Regions from separate parts of the Paraburkholderia sp. GAS38 genome, predicted to be linked through region 2. Evidence: riboswitches for the same ligand, from Rfam matches in the RefSeq annotation. Region 2 holds a riboswitch; the other holds the start of a gene.
What was found. Region 2 has a riboswitch for glycine ahead of P3T42_RS12805 (D-amino acid dehydrogenase). Riboswitches for the same ligand answer to the same signal wherever they lie in the genome.
Positions count from the first base shown of each region.

Region 1: linked by a shared signal. The riboswitch ahead of gcvT (glycine cleavage system aminomethyltransferase GcvT) and the one ahead of P3T42_RS12805 (D-amino acid dehydrogenase) in region 2 are both predicted to bind glycine.

Region 1 covers NZ_JBNDJO010000012.1:238,276-248,959, reverse strand. The annotation lists gene P3T42_RS26195 (L-serine ammonia-lyase) at 1-96, opposite strand, end outside; gene P3T42_RS26190 (alginate lyase family protein) at 127-1,218, opposite strand; gene gcvP (aminomethyl-transferring glycine dehydrogenase) at 1,385-4,315, opposite strand; gene gcvH (glycine cleavage system protein GcvH) at 4,393-4,773, opposite strand; gene gcvT (glycine cleavage system aminomethyltransferase GcvT) at 4,838-5,956, opposite strand; glycine riboswitch at 6,041-6,203, opposite strand; glycine riboswitch at 6,252-6,354, opposite strand; gene P3T42_RS26170 (hypothetical protein) at 6,496-6,843, opposite strand; gene P3T42_RS26165 (oxidoreductase) at 7,040-8,092, opposite strand; gene P3T42_RS26160 (UvrD-helicase domain-containing protein) at 8,411-10,495, shown strand; gene P3T42_RS26155 (hypothetical protein) at 10,611-10,684, shown strand, end outside.
Region 2 covers NZ_JBNDJO010000004.1:512,684-523,367, reverse strand. The annotation lists gene P3T42_RS12830 (cupin domain-containing protein) at 398-949, shown strand; gene P3T42_RS12825 (aldehyde dehydrogenase) at 1,041-2,528, shown strand; gene speB (agmatinase) at 2,661-3,623, shown strand; gene P3T42_RS12815 (MFS transporter) at 3,650-4,933, opposite strand; gene P3T42_RS12810 (MarR family winged helix-turn-helix transcriptional regulator) at 4,930-5,463, opposite strand; gene P3T42_RS12805 (D-amino acid dehydrogenase) at 5,567-6,799, opposite strand; glycine riboswitch at 6,841-6,954, opposite strand; gene P3T42_RS12800 (LysR substrate-binding domain-containing protein) at 7,216-8,118, shown strand; gene P3T42_RS12795 (nuclear transport factor 2 family protein) at 8,357-8,758, shown strand; gene P3T42_RS12790 (SDR family oxidoreductase) at 8,819-9,574, shown strand; gene P3T42_RS12785 (DUF3237 domain-containing protein) at 9,610-10,104, opposite strand; gene P3T42_RS12780 (SDR family NAD(P)-dependent oxidoreductase) at 10,387-10,684, opposite strand, start outside.

The DNA.
Region 1 (10,684 bases), on a different contig from region 2:
CTGGACAAACATCAGCGCCGCGCGCATCGGCCCGACCGTATGCGAACTGGACGGACCAATGCCGATTTTGAAGAGGTCGAACACACTGACTGCCATTACTGCTCCTGCAAAAAGAAAATATCGGGTTTACCGCGCCGGCAGCGGCAGGCACACGGCCAGCCATGCGGGCGGGTTGGGCGCCAGATGCAGCGCGACTGGCGCATAGCGGCCATCCAGCCGCGCAGCCAGGTTAAACAGTTCCGTCGCGTTCTTCGGATCCCACTGACCCGAATAGCCCGGCAAGCCGGCTTCGCGACGTTTTGCATCGAACGGAACGTCCGAATGCACAAATTCGTCATGCGTCTTCGTGCCCAATGCGTAGGGCGTCAACCAGTTCAGCGCGGCGCCCAGCGTCGCACCGTTGGTGGCCTTCTCCGGCAACCAGTTGCGGTTGTGGCGGCGAGCCGCCAGCGCCGCGGTCACGAGCGGCTGCAAGTCGTAGGTCACGTAATGCAGCGCATCGCGTTCCTTGAAATCGATCGTCGAACCATCCGGTTCGATGTTGTCGCCAATGTGCTCCACAAACAGACGCTGCGCCGCGTTGATCATCTTGCGGTTGTCGAGCGTGAAGGCAGCCATCGCAATCAGCTTGATGCGGTGACTCTGCCAGTTGTTACGAAACGTGCCGGTCAAGGGGCGCGGCTGCGCGTCGATCTGCTCGATGTAACCGTTGCCAAGTTTCGTCAGAAACGCCATTGCCGCGTTGCGGGTCTTCACCGGCAAGGCGCTCGCCGTCATGTCGTAGGCGAGGATCAAACCTTCGAAGCGGGTTTCGTCGATCGGGTTGAAGCTCGGCTCGTAGATGGTGACCCATGCGTACAGCAGACGGTCGACCAGCTTCAGATAGCGATCGTCGCTGGTGGCGCGCCAGGCGAGCGCGGCGTCGCGCAGCAGGTCGAGATCCTTCTCCGCTTCGACGCTCTGGTCGTAGATGCCCTCGTGCGGCAGCGTGCCTTCGGTGTGCAACTTCGACACTGCGTGGGCCGGGTCGTTCAGATGCGCTTCCACATTGCTGACGAGCGCCTTGACGCCAGGATCGGCATTGGTGCGCTCGCTCGTTTGCAGCGCAGGCGCCGCACAGAAATTCATCGCGGCGCGGGCCTGCCGCGCCGGCAGCATGATGGCGCTGCATACCAGCAGCAGCGCCAGCGGGGTTCCCGCTGCCTGCCATGACGGCATGCGCCCTGAATGGCTTCGGCTTTGCATCATTAGCACCTTTCGCACCATGCGAAACTCCTTCGTTGGGCTGATTCGGTGTGTGATGTTAGCCGTTCCCGGGCACGAACGACAGGACCGCACACTGCCCTCAGGCGGTGCGCGGTTCAGGACAGCGGCTGAAGCGGCGTTACGCGTAATCCGCGATCGGCACGCAGGAGCAGAACAGATTGCGGTCGCCATACACGTTGTCCGCACGGCCGACCGGCGGCCAGTACTTCTTCGCGATCAGCGACGGCAGCGGATACGCCGCGGTTTCACGCGGGTAAGCATGCTTCCAGTCGTCGGCAATCACCACGGCTGCGGTGTGCGGCGCGTGCTTGAGCGGATTGTCTTCGCGGTCCAGACGGCCTTCCTCGACGGCGCGGATCTCCTCGCGGATCGCCGTCATCGCTTCAATGAAGCGGTCGAGTTCTTCCTTCGATTCCGATTCGGTCGGCTCGACCATCAGCGTGCCCGGCACCGGGAAGCTCATGGTCGGCGCGTGGAAGCCGTAGTCGGCGAGACGCTTGGCGACGTCGTCGACGGTTATGCCGCTGGTTTCCTTGATCGGACGCAGATCGAGAATGCACTCGTGCGCGACCAGTCCGCCCGGGCCCGAATACAGCACCGGATAGTGCGGCGCGAGCTTGTTGGCGACGTAGTTGGCGTTGAGGATCGCGGTTTCGGTCGCAGCGGTGAGATTCTTCGCGCCCATCATCGCGATGTACATCCACGAGATCGGCAGGATCGAAGCGGAGCCGTACGGTGCGGCGGACACTGCGCCAATGCCGTCAGCGGTGCGCTCGTAGCCCGACGACACCTGGTTCGGCAGGAACTTCGCGAGGTGCGCGCCCACGGCCACCGGACCGACGCCGGGGCCGCCACCGCCGTGCGGAATGCAGAACGTCTTGTGCAGGTTCAGGTGCGAGACGTCGCCGCCGAACTGGCCCGGCGCCGTGAGGCCGACCATCGCGTTCATGTTGGCGCCGTCCACGTAGACCTGGCCGCCGTGCGCATGCACGATCTCGCAGATTTCGCGTACGTTCGCTTCGAACACGCCGTGCGTGGACGGGTACGTGATCATGATGGCTGCGAGCTTGTCCGCGTGTTGCGCGGCCTTCGCCTTCAGGTCGTCAATATCGACGTTGCCTTGCGCGTCGCACGCCACCACCACGACCTGCATGCCGGCCATCTGCGCCGACGCCGGGTTCGTGCCGTGTGCCGAAGCGGGAATCAGGCAGACGTTACGATGCCCTTCGCCGCGCGAGGCGTGGTACGCGTGGATGATCAACAGACCGGCGTATTCACCTTGCGAGCCCGCGTTCGGTTGCAGCGAAACCGCCGCGTAACCGGTTGCCGCCACCAGCATCTGCTCGAGCTGATCGATCATTTCGCGGTAACCGACCGTTTGCTCGGCCGGCGCGAACGGGTGAATCTGACCGAACTCCGGCCACGTGACTGGCAGCATTTCCGAGGTCGCGTTCAGCTTCATCGTGCAGGAGCCGAGCGGGATCATCGAGCGGTCGAGCGCCAGATCCTTGTCCGACAGGCTGCGCAGATAGCGCAGCATTTCCGTTTCGGAATGGTGACGGTTGAAGACGTGGTGCGTCAGGTAAGCGCTGGTGCGTTCGAGCGCGGGCGGCACGGTGCTCTCTGCGGGCAGTTCGGCGTCGAGCGCATCGATTTGCGGCACGTCGTTCACGAACGCCGCTTGGGCGAACACGGCCAGCAGATCGGCCAGATCGCTGCGCTTGGTGGTTTCGTCGATCGAAATGCCGACGCGCGTATCGCTCACGCGGCGCAGGTTGATGCGCTTGGCGGTCGCGGCGTCATGCAGTGCCTGGGTGCGGGCGCCGGTTTCGAACGTGAGCGTGTCGAAGAAGGTTTCGTTGACGAGCGTGTAGCCGAGCTTCTTCGCGCCGGCGGCGAGCAACGAGGCGATGCGGTTGACGCGTTGCGCGATCGTCTTCAGTCCTTGCGGGCCGTGATAGACCGCGTACATGCTGGCCATGATCGCGAGCAGCGCCTGCGCGGTGCAGACGTTCGAAGTCGCTTTTTCGCGGCGGATATGCTGTTCGCGTGTTTGCAGCGCAAGACGCAGGGCGGGCTTGCCCTGTGCGTCGACCGTGACGCCGACCAGACGCCCCGGCATTTGCCGCTTGAATTCGTCGCGCACGGCCAGATACGCCGCGTGCGGGCCGCCGAAGCCAACCGGCACGCCGAAACGCTGGGTGTTGCCGACGGCGACGTCCGCGCCCCATTCGCCCGGCGGCGTGAGCACGGTGAGCGCGAGCAGATCGGCGGCGACCACCACATGGCCGCCCGCTGCGTGGATCGCTTCAGCGAGTGCGCGGTAGTCGCGCACATCGCCGTTCACGCCCGGGTATTGCAGCAGCACGCCGAACGCATTGGCGTTGGCGGCGTCCGCCGCCGGGCCGACCTTCACTTCGATGCCGACCGGCGTGGCGCGCGTCTTCACCACTTCGATGGTTTGCGGCAGCACGTCGTCGGCGACGTAGAAGACGTTCGACTTCGGCTTGCCCACGCGTTGCAGCAGGGTCATCGCTTCGGCGGCGGCGGTGGCCTCGTCGAGCAGCGACGCGTTGGAGATGGCGAGGCCGGTCAGGTCGATGATCATCTGCTGGAAGTTCAGCAGCGCTTCGAGACGGCCTTGCGAGATTTCCGGCTGATACGGCGTGTAAGCCGTGTACCACGCCGGATTTTCGAGCACGTTGCGCAGGATCACCGTGGGGGTGTGCGCGTTGTAATAGCCCTGCCCGATATACGAGCGGAACACCTGGTTCTTGTCCGCCAGTTCGCGCAGCGCGGCGAGCGCTTCGGCTTCGCTCTTCGGCTGCGTGAAGGGGCCGAGCGGCAGCGTTTCGCTGCGGCGGATCGTCTGCGGAATCACGGCGTCGATCAGCGCGGCGCGCGACGCGAAGCCGAGGGCTTCGAGCATCGCTTGCTGGTCGGCCGAGTCCGGGCCGATGTGCCGTTCAGCGAAGGCATCATGCACTTCGAGCGCGGCGAGCGAGAGAGGAGTGCGGTTCATCAGACGATCCGGGTGTTCGAGCTTCATGGGGTGTTCCTGGCGGTGCGGCCGTCCGCGTTCGTCGGACGCCGCACCTGACGGTTGATACGAGTGTTGAATGCCTCTTAGGCGCCGATGGACTTCGTATAAGCGGCGGCGTCGATCAGGCGGTCATGCGTGGCGTCGGCGGCCGGCTTGATCTTGAACAGCCAGCTTTCATACGGCGCGCTGTTGACGGAGTCCGGCGTGTCGGCCACGGCCGTGTTGGCTTCGATGATTTCGCCCGAGACCGGCGCGTAGATATCGGAAGCGGCTTTCACGGATTCGATGACCGCGACGGTGTCGCCGGCGGTCACGGTCTTGCCCAGTTCCTGGACTTCGAAGAAGACGATGTCGCCGAGCGCTTCTTGCGCGTGGTCGGTGATGCCGACCGTCAGCGTGCCGTCTGCTTCGGTGCGGACCCATTCGTGCGATTCGGTGTATTTCAGATCGGCCGGGATGCTCATCGGATGCTCCTATGCGGTGTGTTCGGGAATAGCTTAAAAGAGGGGGCGTACGCGACGGAGCCGCTTAAACCGCAAGCACCTTGCCGTTGCGCACGAACGGCAGTTTTACCACGCTTGCGGGAAGGGCTTTGTCACGGATTTGCACGTGGACGATATCGCCGGGTTTCACGTCCTTCGGTACGCGCGCGAAGGCGATGGATTCCTGCATGGTCGGCGAGAACGTGCCGCTGGTGATTTCACCGTCGCCGTGCGGCGTGACGACCTTCTGATGGGCGCGCAGCACGCCGCCCGCCTTGCCGTTTTCCTTCTGCAGGATCAGGCCGACGAAAGCGGCTTGCGAACCGTCGGCTTCGAGCTTCGACTTGCCGACGAAGTCGCGCGGCGACGTCAGGTCCACTGTCCAGGCGAGACCGGCGTCCAGCGGCGAGACGTTGTCGTCCATGTCCTGGCCGTAGAGGTTCATGCCGGCTTCGAGACGCAGCGTGTCGCGCGCGCCGAGACCGGCCGGGCGCACGCCCTGGCGTTGCAGCGCGTCCCAGAACTCGCAGACGGAGGCGGCCGGCAGCACGATTTCGAAACCGTCTTCGCCGGTGTAGCCGGTGCGGGCAATCATCAACTCGCCGAACGGCGTGTTGTCTACAATGGCCGCGTTGAAGGGCTTGAGCAGTTCCGTGGAGGTGCGGCTGGACGGTGCGACTTGCCAGACTCTTTCGCGGGCGTTCGGTCCCTGCACGGCGACGATCGCCAGATCGCGGCGCGGCGTGATGGTGAGGCCGTAGTGGCCATCGGCGTTCAGCTTGCCGAACCAGGCGACGTCCTTCTCGGCCGTGCCGGCGTTGACGACCAGGCGGAAGTGATCTTCGCTGAAGAAATAGACGATCAGGTCGTCGATCACGCCGCCATCCGGGTTCAGCAGGCAGGAGTAGAGTGCGCGCCCCGGGGTTTGCAGCTTGCCGACATTGTTGGCGAGGGCGTGTTCGAAGAAGGCGCGCACGCGCTCGCCCTGGAAATCGACGACGCACATGTGCGACACGTCGAACATGCCGGCGTCGGTGCGCACGGCGCGGTGTTCGTCGATCTGCGAGCCGTAGTTGACGGGCATGTCCCAGCCGCCGAAATCGACCATGCGGGCATTCAGCGCGCGATGGGTGGCGTTAAGCGGGGTGTGTTTGAGTTCGGTCATCAGGGCCTCAGGCAATCTCGACGGATACAAAAAGGCCATGCGGCTTGATCCCTCGCGGCCAAAATGCCTGCGAGCGATGCCATGCATGACCCCTCTGTCCTCGATACCTGAGAGATTGCGCTGCCGTGCGGGTTTGCAAGCCTTTGCAAGCCGTGACGGCGAAACGCGCGCCCCTTCGGTGGGCAGCCTGCCTGGCATCGACGATGTCCTATGCCGCTGGCTACTGCCGCTCTCCAGAGTGCGAAAAACCGGTGCCTGATGGAAGCCCGGACGATGCCGGTATCAGACGGGTTCTTCGACGCGGTCGGTCCTTTTGCCTGAGAGTTTGCGGGTGTGCCCCTTCGGCGGCGCGGCCTGCGAAAAACAATGCGGCCAGCGCGCTCTCCCGACGCGTGCGGCGAATGTACGCGAGGCCCGGAGGCTTGTCAAATGGAGGCTTGAGAGGACGGCGCGGTGGTGCGATGCACACGGCGCACGCCAAAAAAAAGCGCGGGGAATGATCCCCGCGCCTGTGCTTTCACAGCAGATTGCCGAGAGGCTTACTCGCCGATTGCGTGCGCTGCGCCGTCGAGTTCCTGGTTCAGCACGCGCTGTTCGTCGCCGGACAGGCCGCCGCCATGCTGCGCCGCCATGTCATGCGCTTCCTGACGGATCACGTCGAGGCGGTGATGCAATGCGCCGCCTTGCGGGGGCGGGTAGTAGCCTTGATTGACATGATTGTCGATGCGGTGGCTCAGGTTGTCGGCACGGCCGTAAACCTGATTCAGGCGTTGAATGGCGATTTCATGCTGGTCGGGGTGCGGTGCCGGGGGCGGCGGCGCGACCACGCAGGCGGCCAGCGAAGAAACCAGCGCCACACCTGCCAGCGCACGGATGAAACGTTGCATACCTACTCTCCTAAGTCGTCGTCTTTTCGTGATCGATGCTCAGATCGATATCGTGTAGCAACGGCTAGCCGCTGCTACACGCTGACCTGAACTCAGCAATATATTGTAACGGAGCGTTCCTTTCGGAACTGTTGGCAGCGGTTACCGTCATGTAAGCCGCAACTTGCGATGACTTGCCACGACCTGCGTCGCGTTCTCAGCGAATCCGCTCGAATGGCAGGCGCTGGCCTTCCTCTTCGCTGCGCGCGGCCAGTTCGATGATCGTCATGACGTCGACGGCGTCTTGCGGCCTGACCGGGAAGCGTTCGCCGTCGAGGATCGTGGCGGCCAGCGCCTGATAAAAACCGACGTAGTCGCCATCACGGGTGGGCAAAGTACGCTCCACTTCCTGATTGTTCGCGTCCAGCACGCGCAGCAACCCCGCCGCATTGCCGCCGCCGAAACCGGCGTCGCCAGGCCGCAGCCCCGCTTTCAACTGATCTTCCTGAGTGTCGAGTTCGCGTTTGACGTAGCTGCCGCGCGTGCCGTCGATGGCGAAACGCGGCGGCGCGAGAGCGGTGAGGGCGCTCGCGTGCAGCACGACTTCGAGGCCGGGGTAACCGAGTTGCAGATGCACGTAGTCGGGCGCGCCGCCGCCGTCGCGATACGTCTTGACGGTGGCCGACACGGTCGCCGGCGCGCCGAACAGCGCAAGCGCCTGGTCGATCAGATGCGGCCCGAGATCGAACAGCAGGCCGCCGCCGCGCGACGCCTCTTCGCGCCAGCGCGGCCGCACATCCGGACGAAAGCGGTCGAAGTGCGATTCGTAGTGCGTGACGCGGCCCAACTCGCCGCTCGCGAGCAGATCGCGAACGGTGAGGAAATCGCCGTCCCAGCGGCGATTGTGAAACGGCGCGAAGGTGAGGCCGCGCGCCAGCGCCAGATTGGCGAGCGTCATGGCCTCCGTGGCCGTCAGCGTGACCGGCTTGTCGACCACCACGTTTTTGCCGGCTTCGAGCGTGCGTTTGGCGAGGTCGAAGTGGGTATCGTTCGGCGTTGCGATCACGATGCACTGGAGGTCGTCGAGCGCGAGCAGGGCGTCGAGATCGGGCACGACGGTGGCGCGCGGATAGTCGGCGCGGGCCGGCTCGGGCTTGCTGGTGGCGATCGCCGCGACGGTGGCCCGGCCGCAGTGCTCAATCACCGGCGCGTGGAAGGTCGCGCCAGCAAAACCGTAACCCATCAATCCTGTTTTCAGCGGTGCAGACATGTGAGTTTCCTGCGAAAAAAGCGCGCCGCTTTGCCACCGCGGCGGCGGCGCGCGGCCTGTAATTGTGGCATGTCCCGCGTGCGGCCTGTTTCGGCGGCTCAGTTGGCAACCAGGTTGCCGACTTGGTTGCCAACCCGGTTGCCGGCGAAATAGCCAACCCAGTTGCCAACCTGGTTGCCAACTGAGCGGACGGCACGCGGGGCGCGGCTCGCGGAGTGCGTGCGGGCTTCGTGTTAACATCGCTCCTCTCGCGCGAATCGGCTCAGCCGACCTGCCGCCGCAGTTCCCCCCTCAACCGTAAGACCCCATCCACACACGATGTCCGCAGGCCTGAATCCCGCCCAAAACGAAGCGGTGCGCTATCTCGACGGTCCCTGTCTCGTGCTTGCCGGCGCAGGCAGTGGCAAGACGCGCGTGATTACGCAGAAGATTGCGCACCTGATCGAAGTCAAAGGCTTCGAGCCGCGCCACATCGCCGCCGTGACCTTCACGAACAAGGCGGCGGCGGAAATGCGCGAGCGCGTCGGCAAGCTGCTCGAGGGCAAGACGCTGACGACGCCCGGCAAGGAAGGCCGCAAGGTGCCCGTCAATCAGTTGACGGTGTGTACCTTCCACTCGCTTGGCGTGCAGATCCTGCGTCAGGAGGCGGAACACGTCGGCCTGAAGCCGCAGTTCTCGATCATGGATTCGGACGACTGCTTCGGCATGATCCAGGAACAGGTCGGCTCGACGGACAAGGGGTTCATCCGCAAGATCCAGTCGATCATCTCGCTGTGGAAAAACGGCATGATCATGCCCGACGAGGCGATGGCGATTGCCGCGAACGAGGACGAACATCAGGCCGCGATCGTCTACCGCAATTACGTGGCGACGCTGCACGCGTACCAGGCCGTGGATTTCGACGATCTGATCCGCGTGCCCGCCGAGCTCTTTGCGAAGAACGAGCAGGTGCGCGAGCGCTGGCAGAACAAGCTGCGCTATCTGCTGATCGATGAGTACCAGGACACGAATGCCTGCCAGTACGAACTCGTGAAGCTGCTGGCCGGGCCGCGCGCGGCCTTCACGGCGGTGGGCGACGACGATCAGGCCATCTACGGCTGGCGCGGCGCGACGCTCGAGAACCTGGGGCAGCTCAGCAAGGACTTCCCGAAGCTGCATCTGATCAAGCTCGAGCAGAACTACCGTTCGACGGTGCGCATCCTGACCGCCGCGAACAACGTGATCGCGAATAACCCGAAGCTGTTCGAAAAGAAGCTGTGGTCCGAACACGGCATGGGCGACACCATCACCGTGACCGGCTGCAACGACGAAGAGCACGAAGCCGAATCCGTAGTGTTCCGTCTGTCCGCGCACAAGTTCGAGCGGCGCGCGCAGTTCCGCGATTACGCCATCCTCTACCGCGGCAATTTTCAGGCGCGCATCTTCGAACAGGTGCTGCGGCGCGAGCGGATTCCGTACGTGCTGTCGGGCGGGCAGTCGTTTTTCGACAAGGCCGAGATCAAGGATATCTGCGCGTATCTGCGCCTGATCGCCAACGCCGACGACGATCCCGCGTTCATCCGCGCGATCACCACACCGCGGCGTGGCGTGGGCAACACGACGCTCGAAGCGCTTGGGTCGTTCGCGGGCCAGGCGAAGGTGTCGCTGTTCGAGGCGGTGTATATGGGCGGCATCGAGGCGCGGCTGTCGGTGCGCCAGGTGGAACCGCTGCGCACCTTCTGCGATTTCATGCAGCGCCTGACCGACCGCGCGGACAAGGATCCGGCCTCCGAGGTGCTCAACGACCTGATGGACGCGATCCACTACGAGGCGTACCTGTACGACGCATTCGACGAGCGCCAGGCGCAGTCGAAATGGCAGAACGTGCTGGAGTTTATCGAGTGGTTGAAGCGCAAGGGCACCAAGCCGGAGCCTGCGGCGGGGTCCGAGGCCACCGGCTACGACAACGCCGACGGTCTCGCGGATACCGGCAAGAACCTGCTCGGCCTGATCCAGACGGTCGCGCTGATGTCGATGCTCGAAGGTAAAGAGGAAGATCCGGACGCGGTGCGGCTTTCGACGGTGCATGCGTCGAAGGGGCTCGAGTATCCGCACGTGTTTCTGGTGGGCGTCGAGGAAGGCATCATGCCGCACCGCGGCGGCTCGGACGACGCGCCGATCGACGAAGGACGCATTGAAGAAGAACGCCGGCTGATGTACGTGGCGATCACGCGTGCGCAGCGCAGTTTGCATCTGAACTGGTGCAAGAAGAGAAAGCGCGCGCGGGAGACGGTGGTGTGCGAGCCGTCGCGTTTCATTCCCGAAATGGGCCTCGACGAAGCGCCGCCGCCGACGGCGGATGAGGCGCCGATGTCGCCGAAGGACCGGCTCGCGAGTTTGAAGGCGCTGTTGCAGAAGCCTTGATTCGGGGGCCGCGGTGGGTCTTGTTGGCAAGACCCCGTGCGCGGCAGGTGCATCGGCGCTTTGCGGGCGGTGTCGCGCTACAGTGGCGCGGCCTGCTCAACGGAGACCCGCCCGCATGACCACCCCGCCGCTCGCGCGCTGCCGTAGCGCGCTCGAAACCTATCTCGACGCAAAGGACAACACGCGTGC
Region 2 (10,684 bases):
GAAACGTGACGCGGGATGATCGCCGGGTAGCCTCGCGAATCGGGATTACCCGCTTCGCTGCGCCGCAAAACACTGTGTTCAGCGTCTGTGACGTAGGCATGACGATCGCCTGTGAACCAGCATATACGAGCCAATATTGCCGTCAAATCATTTTTATAAAAGATTTATCAGGGCTTACCCGAGGCAATAGGCCTAAACCCGGGGGTTGGGTATGCTCGTTGCGTCAGTCAGTATTTCGAAATGCTTGCAGGGTTTTCCCCAGCAGCGGCGGCAATAAAGTGATTAGAATATTCAACACTCGCGCCGGTCGTGCATGACCCATGTGTGCCCAATGCGTGACCTGTGTCCGATTTCTGCCTGTTTCCTAAACCGGTTCATCCACTCTGAGAGTGCAGCGATGTCCATCGAAGTAGCGACCCGCTTGCAGTACATCCGTAAGAAGAATGGCCTGTCTCAGCGCGAGCTGGCCAAGCGGGCGGGGGTCACCAACGGCACCATTTCGTTGATCGAACAAAATCGCGTGAGCCCCTCGGTCGGTTCGTTGAAGAAGCTGCTCGAATCCATTCCGATGAGCCTCGCCGAGTTCTTTACGTTCGAAGTCGAAGCGGACTGCTCCGTGGTGTCGCGCCGCGTCGACATGCCGAATCTCGGCAACGAGTCGATTGAGTTCTATCTCGCCGGTGCGGGCGTAAAAGACCGCAACATGGGCATCCTGCGCGAGGTCTATCAGCCGCTCGCGGACACGGGGCCGGAAATGCTGGTGCATACAGGACACGAGGGCGGCGTGATCGTCAGCGGCCAGATCGAATTGACCGTGGACGGCGCCACATGGCTGCTCGACCCCGGCGACAGCTACTACTTCGAAAGCCGCCGGCCGCATCGTTTTCGCAATCCCAGCGCGGAACACGTCTGCGAAATCGTCTCGGCGAATTCACCGCCGAGCTTCTAGACATTCCGCGTCAACGTCGTTGCGACGCGCGTGATGGCTGCAAGGGCAACCCTCACGTTGAACGTCGAACGCATAACATTGAGGCATCCTGATGGAAAAGACTCTCGCTTACTGGCAAGACAAGGCCGCAACGCTTTCAATCGAAGGCCGCGCGTTTATCGACGGCGAATATCGCCACGCAGCCAGCGGGCGCACCTTCGATTGCCTGAGCCCGATTGACGGCAAGCTGCTCGTCAAGGTGGCCGATAGCGCCAGCGAAGACGTGAACGCAGCCGTGGCCGCGGCGCGCCGCGCCTTCGACTCGGGTGCCTGGTCCGGCCTGAATCCGCGCAAACGCAAAGCAATCCTGCTGCGTTGGGCCGGTCTATTGCGCGAGCATCTCGACGAGCTGTCGCTGCTCGAGACGCTCGATGCGGGCAAGCCGATCGGCGATACGACCTCGGTGGATGTGCCGGGCGCGGCGTATTGCGTCGAGTGGTTTGCCGAAGCGATCGACAAGATCGGCGGCGAAGTGGCCCCGGCCGACCATCATCTGGTCGGGCTCGTCACGCGTGAGCCGATCGGTGTGGTGGCCGCGGTGGTGCCGTGGAATTTCCCGATCCTGATGGCGTCGTGGAAGTTCGGCCCGGCTCTCGCCGCGGGCAACAGCGTCGTGCTGAAGCCCTCCGAAAAATCGCCGCTGACGGCCATTCGTATTGCGCAGCTCGCGCATGAGGCCGGCATTCCGGCGGGCGTGTTCAACGTCGTGCCGGGTGCGGGCGAGCCGGGCAAACTGCTGGCCTTGCATCCCGACGTCGATTGCCTGGCCTTCACCGGCTCGACCAACGTCGGCAAGCTGATCATGCAGTACGCCGGCCAATCGAATCTGAAGCGCGTGTGGCTCGAGCTCGGCGGCAAGTCGCCGAACATCGTGATGCCCGACTGTGCCGATCTCGACCGCGCCGCCAATGCGGCAGCGGGCGCGATCTTCTACAACATGGGCGAGATGTGCACGGCGGGTTCGCGCCTGCTCGTGCATCGCGATATCAAGGACGTGTTCCTCGACAAGCTGATCGCAGCGGCGCGCAGTTATACGCCGGGCAATCCGCTGGATCCGAAGACCTCGATGGGGGCGATCGTCGACCAGGTGCAACTGGACCGCGTGTTGAGCTATATCGAGGCGGGACGGGCGGAATCGAAGCTGCTGCTTGGCGGCGGCCGCGTGAAGCAGGAAAGCGGTGGCTACTATATCGAGCCGACCATCTTCGACACCAAGGCGGATGCTAAAATCGCCCGTGAAGAAATCTTCGGACCGGTGCTGTCGGTGATCACGTTCGATACGGCTGAAGAAGCCATCAGGATTGCCAACAATAGCGAATACGGTCTTGCCGCTGCGGTCTGGACCTCCAACCTCACCACCGCGCATGAAATGGCGCGCAGCCTGCGGGCCGGCACGGTGTGGGTCAACTGCTACGACGAAGGGGGCGATATGAACTTCCCGTTCGGCGGCTACAAACAATCGGGCAACGGCCGTGACAAGTCGTTGCACGCACTGGAGAAGTACACCGAGCTGAAGTCTACGCTGGTGCGGCTGCGCTAAAGGATTCGCAAGCCAGCGCGGCGGTGCGTCGTTCCGGCGCCGTCGCGTTCCCAATGAATCCGAAGCCGGGTGATACGCGCACAACCTCAGGAAAACCGCGTGTGTTGCCGGCATGTTTTATCAGGTCATCCCATGACTGAACTCCTCTATGGCGACGGTGCAATCCGCCGTCCGTCCCTCTACGGGTCCTCGATCGAAAATACCTACGCGGGCGTGCTGTCGTTCATGCGGCGCAAGTACACGCGCGAACTGGCCGGGGCCGACGTGGTCGTTTCCGGCGTGCCGCTCGATCTGGCTACCACCTTTCGCTCCGGCGCGCGCCTCGGTCCCGCTGCGGTGCGGGCGGCGAGCGTGCAGTTGTCCGAGTTGCATCCCTATCCGTGGGGCTTCAATCCGTTCGACGATCTCGCCGTGACCGATTACGGCGACTGCTGGTTCGACGCGCACAACCCGATGACCGTCAAGCCGGCCATCGTCGAGCATGCCCGCACGATTCTGCGTTCGGATGCGAAGATGCTGACGTTGGGCGGCGATCACTACATCACCTATCCGTTGCTGATTGCGCATGCGGAGAAGTATGGCAAGCCCTTGTCGCTGATCCATTTCGACGCCCACTGCGATACCTGGGCCGACGATAGTCCGGACAGCCTGAATCACGGCTCGATGTTCTACAAGGCGGTGAAGGACGGCCTGATCGATCCGAAGACGTCGGTGCAGATCGGCATCCGCACGTGGAACGACGACTTCATGGGCATCAACATCCTCGATGCGGCGTGGGTGCATGAGCATGGCACGCGCGCTGCGGTGGAGCGGATCATGTCGATTGTCGGCGAGCGTCCCACGTATCTGACCTTCGATATCGACTGTCTCGATCCGGCTTTTGCACCGGGCACGGGCACGCCGGTAGCCGGCGGCTTGTCGTCGGCACAGGGGCTCGCCATCGTGCGGGGCCTGGGCGGCGTGAACCTGATTGGCGCGGACGTCGTCGAAGTGGCGCCCGCCTACGACCAGAGCGAGATCACCGCCATTGCCGCCGCGCACATTGCCTGCGACGTGCTGTGCCTGTGGCGGCAACGCAAGGTAGCGGGGCGTTGACGTTGTTGTAAGCAGCGCGGCCGGCGTCAGCTCGCGGAGGACGCTTCGCGGGGTTGGCGCCGGCCTTCCAGTAGACCGAGTGTGTATATGGCAAGCGCGCCGCTGGCGAGCGCGAGTTGCCACATCAGCATGTCGCTGCCTAGCGCCTTCATGGCGAAGCCGGCGAGCAACGGACCGGCAATCGAGCTGACCGTGAAGGTCAGCGAAACCAGCCGCATGTTGCGGGTCAAGGCGGCTTTATCGCCGCTTGCGGCGGCGAACATCCCTAGCGTGATAAAGGCGCTATTCATTCCACCCAGCAAGACTGCGCTCGCCGCCAGCAGCCCCGACGCAGGCGCGGCCAGGGCGAACGACACGACTGCGAGCGCGCTTGCTGCTGCACAGACGACGACCGCTGCGGCGAGACTGACGCGCTGGGCGAACCAGCCAACCGGAAACTGCAACGCCATCCCGCCGATACCGAAGCAGGTGAGCAGGGTAGCGGTTTGTGTCGCGCTGAGTCCGCGTCCGTCGGCGAAGAGCGGAAAGAGGCCGTAGAGCGCGCCGTCGCCGAGACCACCGAATGCCACGACCACCATGCCGAGACAGACGAGCGGGCCGATTGCCGTTGTTTGGGACCTCGCCTTGGCAGGTTCGGTTGCGAGGTGTGCGGGTAAGTGAGGTTGCAGGGCTAGCTCGCGGGTCTGCGGCGTTGTTGGCGCAGCGAGCGGATTCGCTGGACGTCCGCTTGAGCGCGCAGCGTTGGGGCGGCGCGACTCGTCAGCGGTCAACCATAGCGGAATCGCCGCGGCAAACGTGAACAAGGCCCCCGCACCAAAGGTGATGCGGCCATCGACGGCGCACCACGTTGCAAGAGCCGGCCCGATTACACCGGCCGCTGCGATCAGCGCTTCATGAATGCCGACCACCCGGCCACTGGCCCGCTCGGGCACTAGTCTGTACAACCAGGTTTCATTGGCGATCCAGCGCAGGCCGATGCCGAGTCCGGTCAGCATGCCGGGAATCAGCCACCACGGCGACGCCAGCCAGCCTATCGTTGCGAATGCGACGATGCTCGCCGCAAGCCCCAGCGTAACGGTTGCCTTTGCACCGATTCGCTCCGCCAGATGCGGCGCCGCCAGCAGCCCCGCGACCATGCCGGCCCACTGGGCAGCGGAAAACAGCCCCGCGCGCGGTGCGTCGAGGCCGTGATGCGCCAGCCAGACCGGCAACACCATAAAGCCGATCCCGAACTGGCCGATCTGCGCCAGCGCCGACACGGCGGTCAGCGCGCCGATCGCACGCCAGCGCACCGGCGTCGCGGGATTCATGAGCCGCTCCGTTCGGGCATCGGCAAGCCCTGTTCGCGGCATTCGACCGGGCAACCTGCTGCGAGGCACGGACCGTCGTCGCATAGACGACACAACTGCATGGCATGCGCAGGGTCGCGCGTTTCATGCCAGAGAATCTTGATCAACAGGTCTTCGAACACGACCCGTTCGTCGTCGTCGAGCCGGCTTACCACGCGCTGCAGCATGCGTTCGCGCGCCGTCTGCATGCGCTTCGCTTCGCGCCGGCCAGCAGTGGTCAGCGCGAGCGCCACCGCGCGTTTGTCGGCGCCTGGTTTCTTTTCGATCAGGCCGGCCTCGACCAGACCCGCCACCGCGCGGACGGCCGCCGGATGCGACAGATCGACCGCATCGCGCAGCACTTCAATGGAGGAATCCGGATACTGGCCCACCGCATTGAGGATGGCGCGCGCCGTGGGACCGGCGAGCGCGGCCACGGTGGTCTGCGCATTCATCTCGTCCGTCACCAGCAGGGCGAGCACCCCAAGCAGATTTTCTGTGCGCTGCGTCATGGCAATACCTCAATGTGTGCGGTCTGCATATATGCATTATGCACACATTGAGGGAGGAGCGCAAGTTTACTTTTGCGGTGGCGAGTCAGCCTGAATTCGCCGCTTAGGCCTGCTGCGTTCTCGTTGAGGCGATTACATCGGCCACGCCCGTAGCGGTCGCGGCGGACAGCGTCCAGCCAAGATGCCCGTGTCCGGTGTTATAGAACACGCCGGGCAGGCGGCCTTTGCCGACCTTTGGCAACATGCTGGGCAGCATCGGACGCAAACCGGCCCATGGAATGACGCGCGACGTATTCACCTGCGGGAAGTAGCGACGGGTCCATTCGGTGAGCGGAGCAATGCGTTCGGCGCGGATATCGCGATTGAAGCCGTTGATTTCGGCTGTGCCGGCCACGCGGAAGCGGTCGGCGCCGAGACGGCTCGTGACGATCTTCGCGCTGTCGTCGAGCAGGCTGACCCAGGGCGCGCCTTGCTGGCTCGCGGCGTCGTCGAGGCAAACGGTGATCGAATAGCCTTTGACCGGGTAGATGTTGACCCGGTCGCCGAGCATCGACGCGAATGCGCGGCTCTTCACGCCGGCACACACGACGATCTGCGCAAACGTCTGCTGAAACGGCTCGCCCGCCTGCTTCGCGGCGACGCTGAAGGCGCCGGCGGAATCGCGCGTGATCGACGCAATCTCCGTGTCGTAGCGGAATTCGACGCCATGACGCTCGCACGCTTGCGCGAGGCCGCGGGTGAACTTGTGGATGTCGCCGGTCGAATCTGAGGGCGTGAAGAAGCCGCCGTGGAAGGCGCCGTCGAGCGTCGGTTCAATGCGGCGAATGTCGGCCACGTTCACCGCGTTGCGCTCGAGGCCGCCTTCGTTGAGCAGCGCATTCACCTTCGCTGCTGCATCGAACTCCTTGCGGGTCTTGTAGACGTGCAGAATGCCGCGCTTTTCGAGGTCGAAATCGATCTGCTCGCGCGCCGCAATCGAAAACAGATGCTCGCGCGCGGCGATCGCCAGCCGCACGGTTTCGATGGTGTTGGCACGGTAATGCGGAATCTGCCGCAGGAACTCGCCCATCCACGAGTACTTGTGCCAGCTCGGCAGCGGATTGAGCAGCAGCGGGGCGTCGCGCGTCAGCATCCAGCGCAGGCCTTTGACGACCGTGGCGGTGCTGTTCCACACCTCGGCGTTGCTGACCGATAGCTGGCCGCCGTTGGCGAATGAGGTTTCCATCGCGGCGTAGCGGTGGCGTTCGAACACGGTTACGTTGAAGCCGCGTTGCGCGAGGGCGTAAGCGGTCGTGACGCCGGTAATGCCGGCGCCAATGATGGCGATGCGTGACATGTCATGGTCCAGAGTGAGTGAGCAGGGCCGTTGCCGGCTTCCATGCCCCATCTGTCCATGTACCTGAGAGTTTCTTTCCGCGCGCATCCCGTTGCCGGGCGGGCGGAAATCCCCTTCGGTGGGCGCGTTAAGCGCCGCTCTCCAGATGTTCCCGCTGGGCGGTCCTTGTGCCTGAGAGTTTCCGGGGCGGTTGCTCCGTCGGCGCCGTCACCGCATTTCTGCGTGACAGTCTCTCCCGCGACAGCGTGTAGAACGGCGTAACGGTAGCCGTTCGCAAATAATCCGGCAAGCGTTTTTTTGCGGTTGCGGTTTTCTGTCCGAGCGGGGCGGGTGGTTCGCATATTTGCGCCGGGTGCATCAATCGTATAGCCTTGGTCAGGTTCGCCAGCCTTGATCCAACCCAACTATCCTGCACCGTGAAGGACATCCTCGCCCTCAAGCTCTACACCCGCGTTGCGCGTCTCGGCAGTTTCTCGGCTGCGGCGCGTGAGTTCGGGCTGTCGCAATCGCAGGTGTCGCGCATCGTCGCCGAACTGGAAGGCGACCTGGGCGCGCGTCTGCTCACGCGTACCACGCGCGCGGTCGTGTTGACCGACGCGGGCGCCGAGTTCCTGTCGCGTCTGGATCCGATCCTCATGGCGCTCGAGGATGCCGAGCAGAGCGTGCGCGAAGGCAGCGAGTTGCGCGGCATGTTGCGCATGAGCATGCCCAGCAGTGTCGCAATCCGCGAAGTCATTCCACGGCTCGCGCCGTTTCTCCAACGTCATCCGGCGCTGCGTCTGCAGATGTTGCTCGGCGACCGCCCGCAGGATCTCGTCAAGGACGCGGTGGATGTCGCCATCAGGCTCGGGCGTCTGGTGGATTCGAGCGCGACGGCCACGCTGATCACGCAGATTGCGCGGGTGATCGTCGCCTCGCCCGATTACCTCGAACGCCATGGTGTGCCGGTGACGCCCGATCAACTGACGCAGCACCGCATCGTGGGTGGACCCGCGTCCGTGGTCCCGACGGGCTGGAAGTTCGCACGCGCAGGCGAGGAGGTGGCGCTCGACCTCGACGCGCATTTCTCGACCAACGAGAACGAGGGCGCCGTCGCTGCCGCGGCTGCCGGCATCGGCATTGCTTCGACCAGCGAATGGGCTTGCCGCCGCGAACTGGCCGATGGCTCGCTGGTCCGGCTGCTGGTCGACTGGAAGACGGCCGACATCCCGGTGCATGCGTACTTTCCGATGGGCCGCGCAACCCGCGCCGCCGGGCGCGCAGTCGTCGAACATCTCATGGCCGATTTCAGGCGCGAACAGCACGCCGCTGTTTTGTGAACCTCACGATTCCTGCGCCTTAGTGCCGGCTTGTCGCGGCGGCCTCCGGCTGCCTGGCGTATGACGTGTGACCCACCCGCCGCGTCGCCATCTATGCATCCCATACATAAGACATAGCAGAAACCGATGGCTACCGCCGGCGGCGGCGCGCGCTTATCTTCTCCATCATCCGCTTCGCCAATACCTGACTCACATGGGGCGGCGGCGATCCGATTCATTCACGTTCATCGAGACTGACATGAGCAAAACGACACCGGAGCAAAACAAGGCCCTCGTCCTGGAGGCATTCGATACGTTGTTCAACCAGCGCGACTATGAGGCGGCCGAACGCTTCTGGTCGGACCGCTACATTCAGCACAGTGCGCATATCGCGCCGGGGCGCGAGGGGCTGTTTGCGCTGATCCGCACGCTGCCCGACACGCTGCGCTACGAGAATCAGTTGATCGTGGCCGAAGGCGACTACGTGATCGCGCACGGCCGTTTCTCCGGCAGCGGCAGACCGGCCGCGTGGATTGCCGCGGACGTCGTCCGCTTTGAGGACGGCAAGCTCGCCGAACACTGGGACGTGCTGCAAGACGAAGTCACTGCGGCGCAATCGGTCAGCGGCCTGCCGATGTTCGGCGACCGGTTCCCCGATTGAGCGCTGAAGTCACTATTACGGCAGTCTCAACCTATCTGCGATATCCTTAAGGAGTCCATCATGAAACTCAGCGGCAACACGATCTTTATTACGGGCGGCGGTTCAGGCATTGGCCGTGGGCTGGCCGAGGCGCTGCATCGGCGCGGCAACAAGGTGATCATCGGCGGACGGCGGCGCAGCCATCTCGACGAGGTGGTGGCCGCGAACCCCGGCATGGCGGCAGTCGAGCTGGACATCACCGATGCAGCGAACATCGAGCGGGTGGCGGCGCAACTGATCAAGACGTATCCCGCTCTCAACGTGCTGATCAACAACGCGGGTGTGATGCAAACGGATGCGGCGGCCGGCCGCATCGACGATGCGCTGATGGTCTCCACCATCACGACCAACCTGATGGGGCCGATCCGCATGACCTCCGCGCTGATCGACCATCTCAAGACGAAGAACGATGCCGTGGTCGCCTATACCAGTTCGGTGCTGGCGTTCGTGCCGCTGGCGGTGACGGCGGTGTATTCGTCGACCAAGGCGGCACTGCATTCCTATGTCATGTCGCAACGCTTCATGCTGCGCGATACCACGGTACGTGTGCTCGAAATCGCGCCGCCGTGGGTGCGCACCGATCTGATGAACAGCCGCGAGGCCGAACAGGCCATGCCGCTGGATGCGTTTATCGACGAAACGATTGCCGCTCTCGGCACCGACGCCAATGAGGTGCTGGTCGAGAACGCCAGGTTGTTCCGCGGTAACCCCGGACCGGGCGAGCATGATCTTGTGAACGGCTTTAACGCGCAGATGGTGGAAGTGTTCTCGGGGTGAGGCGGGGTCTTTATGAAGCGCCATGCGTACTCGGGCTACTTAACCTCAAACACGCTATAGACCGGGCCATCCGCAAACCGGTGGCCCGTTCCGATCGCAACCACCCGGTTCAGCCATTCATACTTGCCGGCAGGTGCTTCAAAGAGCGGATTGATGCGGAAGTAGTAGCTGGCCGGATCGACTTTCTCGCCTTTTTCCAGCCGCTGGATCACGTCGGCCGCGCCGTGGCGGATGCCGCGATAGGCCATCGTGATGTGGGCACCGTCCTCGGTTTCAAGGATCAGGCGCACGTCGAGCGTGGTGCTGCCGTCGCTGCGCACGGTCTGCCAGTCGCTGCCGCCGTCCAGCACCTTGCCGGATAGACGCTCGCCGGCGAAGGTGCCGGACGGCACGATACCGATGCGTCGAAACGGTCCCGGCGTCGCGCCGACCGTCACGATCGGTTTGACGTCGAGGCGCATCACGAACAGCGGTCGTGTTTGCACACTCTGGAGCGGTGCGGGGAGCTCGTGGAAAGCGGGCGTGGACATCGTAATCACCTTGAGCGTTGAGCGCATGACGTTGCGTGCCGTGCGGTTGAGTTTACCGGTTCTGATGGATCGTCGGGGCGGCTACTTCAGCGGCGAGAACTCCGTGGGACGCATGATTCTCTCCTGAAGCCACGGCACGCCTTGAGTCGGTGCTGCCGGTGATCGCTGCCGTAGAACGCATCAGCAATGACACAGAAGGCTCAATAAAAATAAACCGGATAACTAAACAAATACCAATTTATCCAGGCCGAACGAAACCTGCATGACAGACACCGCCGATCGTTACGCAGCGGTTCTGCCGCCGTTGACCCTGAGAATTTCGCCGGTCATGAAGCTGGCCTTTTCCGACGCCACGAACACGATCGCCTCAGCGATTTCCTCCGGCGTTCCGGCCCGCTTGAGCGGGACCGTCGCGAGCATGCCGGCCTTACGTTCCGCGCCGGCGGTGAGCCGGTTCAGCATCGCGGTTTCAACAGGACCGGGCGCGACGGCGTTGACCCGCACGCCGAATGCCGCGGCTTCGAGCGCCGCCGATTTGGTGAGTCCCTCTACGGCATGCTTGCTGGCGACATACAGCGAG